3 regions of the Ureibacillus suwonensis genome follow, and region 3 is predicted to be linked to each of the others. Evidence: riboswitches for the same ligand, from Rfam matches in the RefSeq annotation. Region 3 holds a riboswitch; each other region holds the start of a gene.
What was found. Region 3 has a riboswitch for S-adenosylmethionine ahead of ACFPOH_RS16795 (O-acetylhomoserine aminocarboxypropyltransferase/cysteine synthase family protein). Riboswitches for the same ligand answer to the same signal wherever they lie in the genome.
Positions count from the first base shown of each region.

Region 1: linked by a shared signal. The riboswitch ahead of ACFPOH_RS02645 (bifunctional homocysteine S-methyltransferase/methylenetetrahydrofolate reductase) and the one ahead of ACFPOH_RS16795 (O-acetylhomoserine aminocarboxypropyltransferase/cysteine synthase family protein) in region 3 are both predicted to bind S-adenosylmethionine.
Region 2: linked by a shared signal. The riboswitch ahead of metK (methionine adenosyltransferase) and the one ahead of ACFPOH_RS16795 (O-acetylhomoserine aminocarboxypropyltransferase/cysteine synthase family protein) in region 3 are both predicted to bind S-adenosylmethionine.

Region 1 is NZ_JBHSNQ010000033.1:20,272-23,551, reverse strand. Features, by position in the region: gene hemG (protoporphyrinogen oxidase) at 1-991, shown strand, start outside; SAM riboswitch class I at 1,071-1,174, shown strand; gene ACFPOH_RS02645 (bifunctional homocysteine S-methyltransferase/methylenetetrahydrofolate reductase) at 1,276-3,123, shown strand; gene metH (methionine synthase) at 3,116-3,280, shown strand, end outside.
Region 2 is NZ_JBHSNQ010000150.1:2,902-6,181, forward strand. Features, by position in the region: gene ACFPOH_RS11595 (gamma carbonic anhydrase) at 1-306, shown strand, start outside; gene metK (methionine adenosyltransferase) at 350-1,546, opposite strand; SAM riboswitch class I at 1,768-1,882, opposite strand; gene pckA (phosphoenolpyruvate carboxykinase (ATP)) at 2,123-3,280, shown strand, end outside.
Region 3 is NZ_JBHSNQ010000195.1:2,372-5,651, reverse strand. Features, by position in the region: gene ACFPOH_RS16805 (amidohydrolase) at 1-761, shown strand, start outside; gene ACFPOH_RS16800 (glycerol-3-phosphate acyltransferase) at 823-1,467, opposite strand; SAM riboswitch class I at 1,612-1,715, shown strand; gene ACFPOH_RS16795 (O-acetylhomoserine aminocarboxypropyltransferase/cysteine synthase family protein) at 1,826-3,127, shown strand.

The sequences.
Region 1 (3,280 bases), on a different contig from region 3:
TGAAGAAATTCCGAATACGAAATTTACAAAGGAAAATTCAATCGGAGAATTTTTGGAATACTTTTTGGGAAAAGAAATCGTTGAAAAGCAGATTGCCCCAGTACTTGCCGGCGTTTATTCCGGAGATATTTATAAATTGTCCATCGCTTCCACCATTCCGTATTTGGTCGATTATAAAAATGAATATGGCAGCCTGATGAAAGGATTGCAAGCGAATCGGGAAAAATTTGAACGGGAAGCAAATAAAAAATTCTTGTCTTTTAAAAACGGTTTAAGCCAATTGATCGACCGATTGGAAGAACTGTTGGATGATGTAGAAATTTATAAAGGCACGGAAACGGTTCAAGTCGAGAAGAAAAATGATCGTTATGAAATCACTTTGGCTAGTGGCGATAAAATGGAATCGGATGTTGTTGTTTTGGCATTGCCTAACAAAGTGATTAAACATCTTTTGAATAATGAAGAATTGGAACCTTATTTCAACCAATTCAAAGATGCATCCGCCATCACAATGTATTTGGGCTTTGATCTGCCGGATTCCGTATTGCCGCAGGATGGCACCGGATTTATCGTTTCCCATAACAGCGATTTGGCATGTAATGCATCCACTTGGACAAGCCGCAAATGGAAACATACGTCCAAAGAAGGGAACCTGTTGGTGCGCGTCTTCTATAAGGAAAGCAATCCACGTTATCAAGAATTGATTAACATGACTGATGAAGAGCTGACAAAAGTGGCATTGAACGATATTAAACTCAGCTTGAATATAGAAGCGCAACCTAGCATTGTGAATATTACGAAATGGATTGAAGCGATGCCGACTTATGATTTGGCCCATCACGAAGCATTGGATCAAGTGTTGGCAAAATTGGATCAGCTCTATCCAAATCTGTTCATTGCAGGATGTTCTTATTTCGGCGTAGGAATCGGCGCATGTATCGATAATGGTAAAGAAACGGCAGAGAAAATTTTCGATATCATTTCGCATTAATTCCGATTAGTTAACTTGACAAAATGAAGAATACCGTTTATGATGTAAGCTATTATATCGGTATTTCAAAATTGAATATTACTTATCGAGAGAAGTGGAGGGAACTGGCCCTGTGAAGCTTCAGCAACCACTAATGAAATTAGTAAGGTGCTAAATCCAGCGGCAATGGCCGAAAGATAAGGTGACTTCAAAAGGAAATGACAAGCCTTCTTTCGCAAGAAGGCTTTTTCTTTTAGATGAATTAACTGAATATTTAAGAAGTAAAGAAAAGTGAGGGAATTTGGATGGGGCTACTGGAAGCTTTAAGAAATAGAGTGTTGGTTGCGGATGGGGCGATGGGAACCCTTTTATATTCGTACGGACTTGAATACTGCCATGAAGAAATGAATATTGAAAGACCGGACATTATCGAAAAAATTCATAGCGAATACATACAGGCCGGCGCTGATGTGATTCAAACGAATACTTATGGAGCCAATGGAATCAAGCTTGCCCGTTATGGATTGGAGTCCAAAGTGGCGGAAATTAACCAAGGGGCGATTGCTGTAGCCAAGCGTGCAGCAGAAGGCCACAACGTCTTTGTTTTGGGTTCCATCGGCGGAATTCGCGGCGTCCGGAAAGTTGACCACACATTGGAGGAAATTCTGGAAGCTGTCCGTGAACAGGCGGAAGTGTTGATTGACGGACAGTTGGATGGTTTATTGCTTGAAACTTACTATGATTTTGAAGAACTTACGGAAACGTTGAAAATGCTAAGGCTAATGACGGATATGCCTATCATCGCCCAAGTTTCCATGCAGGAACCTGGCGTGTTATTGAACGGCATGAAATTGAATGATGCGTTGAAGCGGCTTGAACAATTGGGGGCAGATGTCGTAGGAGTGAACTGCCGTCTTGGCCCTTATCACACATTACAGGCCTTTGAAGAGGTGGAAATTCCCGAACGGGCCTTTTTATCGGCTTATCCGAACGCATCCCTGTTGGATATCGAGGATGGCCGCGTCGTTTATGAATCGGAAGTGGATTATTTTGCCCGTGCCGCAGTGGAACTTTGCAATGAAGGGGTAAGGCTCATCGGAGGATGCTGCGGAACGACGCCAAAACATATTGAAGCGATGAAAAAGAAACTGGCCCATTTCCAGCCGGTTGAAAAGAAAGTGGCAAAACCCCAAAGGGAAATTGTCATTCAGGAAGCAGAACCGCGGAGTTTCGAGCCGCTTCATGAAAAAGCGAAAAGGGAACGTTCGGTCATTGTCGAGTTGGATACACCAAAGCATCTTGAAATCGACAAATTTATTGAAGGGGCCAAAGCGCTGTACGAGGCCGGGGCAGACCTTATCATGATGGCCGACAATTCCTTGGCTTCCCCAAGAGTCAGCAACTTGGCGATGGGGGCCATCTTAAAATTGCAATACGGAATCCGCACAATGCCCCATATTACATGCCGGGACCGGAATTTGATCGGGTTGCAATCCCATTTGTTGGGGTTAAGCGCCCTTGGTCTCCATGATGTATTAGCCGTTACAGGAGACCCGACAAAAGTGGGGGATTTTCCGGGCGCCACAAGCGTTTATGATGTTTCATCCATGGAATTGATCTCCCTCATCAAACAATTGAACGAAGGGATTTCTTTCTCCGGAAAAGCCCTTAAAAAGAAAGCCAACTTCTCTGTAGCGGCCGCTTTCAATCCGAATGTAAGGGTGATTGATCGCGCGGTAAGCCGCCTTGAGAAAAAAATCGAACATGGTGCGGATTACTTCATTTCCCAGCCGGTATACTCCAAGGAAAAAATCGTGGAAGTATATGAAGCGACGAAACATTTGGAAACACCGATTTATATCGGAATCATGCCGCTCACAAGCTTTAAAAATGCGGAGTTCTTGCATCATGAAGTGCCAGGAATCAAATTGTCCGATGATGTGTTGGAAAGAATGAAACAAGTGAGCGGAAATAAAGAAGAAGAAACAAGAGTGGGTCTTGAAATTGCGAAAGAGTTGTTAGATACGGCAACGAAATACTTTAACGGAATCTATTTGATCACGCCGTTTATGCGATACGATATAACATCACAACTATTGCAATATATCCAACAACTTGATGAGCAGAACAAAGGAGTTATAGCAAATGGTTAACCATCCAATCGAAGAACAGTTGCAGAAACGAATTTTGATCATTGACGGGGCAATGGGTACAATGCTCCAGCAGGAAAATTTGTCAGCGGAAGATTTCGGTGGCGAACAATATGAAGGATGCAATGAACATCTTGTCTTGACAAGACCGGATGTGATT
Region 2 (3,280 bases), on a different contig from region 3:
CCTCTCATTATTGAGGATGAGGTCATCGTCGGCCATCAGGTGACTCTACATAGCTGCATTATCCGCAAACGCGCATTAATCGGCATGGGGGCAATCGTTTTGGACGGTGCGGAAATCGGCGAGGGGGCGCTTATTGCAGCTGGAAGTTTAGTGCCTCCAGGGAAAAAAATCCCGCCCAATTCCGTTGCGATGGGGAATCCCGCAAAAGTCGTGCGGGAAGTGACCGAAGCGGAACGGAAAGATATGGATCGCATCATTAACGAATACGTTCAAAAAGGGAAATATTATCAATCATTAAAGAAATAAATGAAAAATGCAGGCATATTGTTTGCCTGCATTTCATATTATATTATATTCCCGCTTTTTGGCGTAATTTTTCCGCCACGTCCGTTCTTTCCCAAGGCAAATCGATGTCTGTGCGTCCAAAATGGCCGTATGCAGCCGTTTGTTTGTAAATCGGTCTGCGCAGATCAAGCATTTTGATGATGCCTGCAGGACGCAAATCGAACAATTCATTTACCCATTCAACCAATTGGTTTTCAGCCACTTTTCCCGTTCCGAATGTATCGATGGAAATGGATACAGGACGGGCGACACCGATTGCATAAGCCAACTGAACTTCCACACGGTCAGCGAGACCGGATGCAACGATGTTTTTCGCTACATAACGAGCCGCATAGGCAGCGGAACGATCCACTTTTGTCGGATCCTTGCCGGAGAATGCTCCCCCACCGTGACGGGCGTATCCTCCATACGTATCGACAATGATTTTGCGGCCAGTGAGCCCTGCATCCCCTTTAGGTCCACCAATTACGAATCGGCCAGTCGGGTTGATGAAATACTTTGTATCCCCATCCAACAACTCTGCAGGAATGATGGTTTTGACCACTTTTTCCATTATATCTTCTTTGATTTGTTCTTGAGTGACGCCCTCATCATGCTGAGTTGAAATAACAATCGTATCGATTCGGCGAGGAATGTTGTTTTCATCATATTCTACCGTCACTTGCGTTTTCCCGTCCGGACGCAAATAAGGGATTTCTTTCGACTTGCGGACTTCCGTCAATCTTCTGGAAAGTTGATGCGCCAAGCTGATCGGAAGAGGCATCAATTCAGGCGTTTCATTGCAAGCAAATCCAAAAATCAACCCTTGGTCGCCAGCACCGATCGCTTCAATCTCCTCATCCGTCATGTATCCTTCCCGGGCTTCCAATGCTCGGTCCACACCTTCCGCAATGTCCGGTGATTGTTCGCCAATTGCAGTGAGCACCGCCAAGTTTTCCGCATCAAATCCAAATTTTCCTCGCGTATATCCAATTTCCGCAACCGTATTACGAACAATGCTTTGAATATCTACATATGTTGTTGTTGTAATTTCTCCTGTAACAAGGACCAATCCCGTTGTTACAATCGTTTCGCAAGCAACTCTTGCATTTGGATCTTCTGCGAGTATCGCATCCAAAATGGCATCGGAGATTTGGTCACAAATTTTATCCGGATGCCCTTCCGTTACACTTTCTGATGTAAACAGCCGACGTTTTGACATTCATTTTCCTCCTAAATTGTTGAGACGAAGCTCTTTATGATACGGTACTCATTATCCATGATCCTTTCCGACTTCCGCCCGTAAGGAACATTACGAGGATAATGAAAGGTATAAAACTCGCTAATCTATTTTAGCTTGAATATATGCCGGATTGATTTGAATAAAAAAAGTTCCTATCCACATTTCTGCATGAGGAAAGGAACTGAAATCTCTACCTTTCACTCTTATCGTTCAAGGGAATCCCTTGCATCAGGTTAGCACCACGCATTATTATATAGATAATGCAGGTTGCCGGGTTTCATAGGGCCTTAACCCTCCACCAGCTCTGGATAAGAGTATCCGTTCATGCAACATGTTACGTAATCTATACTGCATTGTCAAATGTTTTTTCTTATTTGTCTACTGTCTTTTCATAATTCCATTTTCTTCAAGGAGGTTGGAAGAGAAGTCAAAAAATTTCACAAATAAATTTTAAGGATTAGTATAGATTATTCCACCCAATGTGTTATACTATTTTTTGTATTATATAACAAAGAATAATTTCCCTAAAAATAAAAAAAGGATGGTATTTAATCGATGAATTCAGTAGAAGTTGCAAATGAGCTGAAGGAATTATTAAAAGGTAAAAATATAAACACCCAATTATCGGTGCCGCAATTGGTTGAAAAAGCGGTTATTCGCGGGGAAGCGAGACTCACAACTGATGGCGCCATTGTTGCCGAAACTGGAAAATATACCGGACGTTCTCCAAAAGATAAATTTATCGTCGAAGAAGAAAGCATCAAAGGTAAAATCGACTGGGGAAGCGTAAACCAACCAATTTCTTCTGAAGTGTTTGATAACTTGTATATCAAAGTTTTAAATTACTTGAAAGACAAAGATGAGCTATTCGTATTCAAAGGCTTTGCCGGAGCGGATAAAGATTCGCAATTGGCAATTCAAGTCGTAAATGAATACGCTTGGCACAATCTTTTCTGCCATCAATTATTCATCCGTCCAACTCAAGAAGAATTGGTTTCACATGATGCTGACTTCACAATTGTTTCAGCACCTGGTTTCAAAGCGGATCCAGCTGTGGATGGAACAAATTCTGAAGCATTCATCATCGTTTCTTTCGAAAAGAAAATCATTCTGATTGGCGGCACAGAATATGCCGGCGAGATGAAAAAATCCATCTTCAGTATTATGAACTATTTATTGCCTGAAAAAGGAATTCTTTCAATGCACTGCTCAGCCAACGTTGGTGAAGCCGGCGATGTAGCATTATTCTTCGGTTTATCCGGTACAGGTAAAACAACGCTTTCCGCAGACAGCAACCGGAAATTGATTGGTGATGATGAACATGGTTGGTCTGACAATGGCGTATTCAATATCGAAGGCGGTTGCTACGCAAAAACAATCAATCTATCTGCTGAAAAAGAACCGGAAATTTATAATGCCATTCGCTTTGGTACTGTATTGGAAAACGTTGTAATCGATCCGGCTACACGCGTGCCTGATTACGATGATAATACTTTAACTGAAAATACAAGAGCGGCATATCCAATCCATTACATCGAAAATATCGTGACACCATCAATTGCCGGTCATCCAAAAACGATCATTTTCTTGACTGCGGATGCTTTTGGGGTGCTTCCTCCAATCAGCAAATTGACTAAAGAACAAGCAATGTACCACTTCTTAAGCGGATTCACTTCCAAATTGGCTGGTACAGAACGCGGTGTCACTTCACCA
Region 3 (3,280 bases):
AGATCGAACTTTTTAAAGAGTGGAGGGAGATTTACCAAGGGAAAAATTACAGCGTCCAAACGGCAAAAATGAATTATACAGAAAATGCGGTTTGGGAGAAGGAGAAATTTCTTGATATGTTGGATTTGCTGGATCGGGAAGGTTTTCGGATTCATGTGGAAGCAGAAAAAGAGTTGCACATGATTTTTGAAGGATTTGAATATGCGCGGGTACGAAATGGAAAAAAGAATTTTAAACATGTCATTTCCCATATGCCGATCGTAACGAATGATGATTTGACAAACTTCCGGAAGTTTCGGATTATTCCATCCGTCCAGCCGGCCATCTTTCATCAATCCATAGATGCCGGCAAGGAAGACGAACTTAAAAACTGGCATCGAATGAAAAGCTACTTTGAAAAGGGATTGCCGGTCTCATCTTTCAGCAACTTTCCTGATGGTGAGTTGAACCCGCTTTATGGAATTGAGACAGGAATGACAAGACTTCACTGGAATGATGAAAAAAGTCAAAAGCCTTTGTGGCCGAAAGAAAGCGCCACATTGAAGCAGATGCTCCGAAGCTACACCATTTATGCGGCGAGGCAAATAGGCAGGGAAGCACAATTGGGAAAAATCCGGGTAGGCATGCAGGCGGACTTTATTATATTGGATAAAAATATTTTCAGGGTTCCGCCAGGTGAAATCAGCGAAGCAAAAGTCATACTTACTTATTTTAAAGGAAAAGAAACATACCGGGATGAATCGGAAATCGGCGGACAATAAAAAAGTATCTTCCGTAGCCAAGTGTGTTCAACGAATAACCCCTTTACGGAAGATACTATTTTTATACGGATGGGCCTTTCTTCTTTTTTAAGGCGGAACGAATCGTCGGTTCTGTGCCGCGCTTCATCCGTTTTATGTTTTCTAAATGCAAAATGATTGCGACCAAAAGAAGGAACAGAACAATGATAAAAGGCCAGAGGGATGGCTCATAAAGCAAAGCGCTGATTGCAAATGCAAAATAAAAGAAAAACACGCCCAGAATCAAATAATTGGTCAATAAAGAGACAACGATAAGACCGACTACGGCAAGAAGACCCATTTTCCAATTGATCGCAACGAAAATGCCGATCAGGGAAGCGGTTCCTTTTCCTCCCCGAAAATTCATATGGATAGGAAAATTATGGCCAAAAATGACCGCCGCGCCTATCAAATAAAGGAATATGGAAATTTGCTCCGCATCCAATGAAGTGAAGTGATTTAAGAAATATTTTGCCAAGATTATGGCAAGGACGCCTTTTCCGATATCAATGAGGCCTACGAGTATGCCGTATTTCCAGCCAAGGGTCAAGGTGGCATTGGAAGCCCCCGCATTTCCATGGCCCGCTTCTTTCAGATTCACCCCGGAAAGGTATTGGGCCACATTTGATCCATGGATGCAACCGATAAAATATCCCGCAATAAGTGAAATAATCAGCTCTATCAACATAATATTTGCTCCTTTTATAGAAAAAAACGCTTTAATCTATTATACTCAATAAAATAAAAAAAGATTTAAAAATTTCAAAAAAATAGTTGACAGAGTGGGTTACTATGTTTTATAGTTAATCCAACGATGGAAAATTAATCATTACTCTTATCAAGAGTGGCGGAGGGAATAGGCCCAAAGATGCCCGGCAACCGGCAAGAATTTGCAAAGGTGCTAAATCCTACAGACGTTTGTCTGAAAGATAAGAGGAGGAAATGTACGTGTACAAAGCCCTCTTCTTATATGAAGAGGGTTTTTGTTTTATCTTCCATGCCTTCTCGAAACCTTCCATCAAATTTATTGTTTAGGAGGAAATATCATGTCCGAATTCAAACCAGAAACGCTATTACTTCACGGTGGTCAACAACCTGATCCAGTAACAGGTGCAATTGCCGTTCCGATTTATCGCACGACGGCTTATGCCTTCAAAAACACAGAACATGCACGAAAATTATTTGCCCTTGAAGAAGTCGGAAACATTTATTCCCGCATCATGAACCCGACAGTCGATGTGTTTGAAAAGCGTGTTGCCTTGCTAGAAGGTGGCTCTGCAGCTGTTGCTCTATCTTCCGGTCAGGCGGCAGTTGCCTTCTCCATTTTAAATATCGCCAATGCGGGAGATGAAATTGTCTCTGCTGGATCATTGTATGGCGGAACATATAACTTATTTGCTAACACATTACCTCGTTGGGGCATTACAACAACATTTGTAGATGAAAGAGATCCGGAAAACTTCCGCAAAGCAATTACGGACAAAACAAAAGCAATCTATGCAGAAGTAGTAGGAAATCCTAGCTTAAATATTTTAGATATTGAAGCAGTAGCAGCAATTGCCCATGAACATGGCATTCCATTAATCATCGACAATACGTTCCCATCACCATATGGATGCAATCCAATTGATTTTGGAGCAGATGTTGTTATCCATTCAGCAACAAAATGGATTGGCGGCCACGGTACAACAATCGGTGGCGTTGTGGTAGATGCAGGAAAATTCGACTGGACACAAGGTCGATTCCCTGGTTTCACAGAGCCTGACCACACTTATCACGGCATCCGTTACGGCATCGATACAGCAGGCGCAGCTTTTGCAACAAAATTGCGCGTTCAATTATTGCGCGACTTAGGCCCAACTTTAGGTCCGGATGCGGCTTTCAGTTTCCTTCAAGGATTGGAAACTCTTCACCTCCGCTATCCAAGACATAGTGAAAATGCGGAAAAAGTAGTGGCGTTTTTGAAAAACCACCCATACGTGGAATACGTGAATTATCCAGGAGATGAATCATTCGAATCTCACCATTTAGCGAAAAAATACTTGAAAAACGGTTATGGTTCTATGGTGACATTCGGCATTAAAGGTGGCCGTGAAGCAGGCAGTGTCGTTATTGACAACGTGAAATTGTTCTCTCATGTTGCAAACGTTGGAGATGCAAGATCATTGATTATTCATCCGGCTTCAACAACTCACCAACAATTATCTCCTGAAGAATTGAAAATTGCCGGTGTTGGAGAAGAGCTCATCCGCCTATCCATCGGCTTGGAAAACGCAGATGATATTATTGCGGATTTAGATCAGGCTTTAGCCAAAGCAGCAGCTGAATTTGGTGTAAAGAACGCTTAAGTTGATCATTTATAAAAGCCCCTCTATTTGCATATAAAAGAAAGAACGGTCATTTGATACCGGAAAATCCCAATTCGGCTCTCATTTGAGCTGAAGAACCCAGTGTCAGCGGATCAAAGCATGTAAATCCGGCACTGGCTATATGGATTCAAA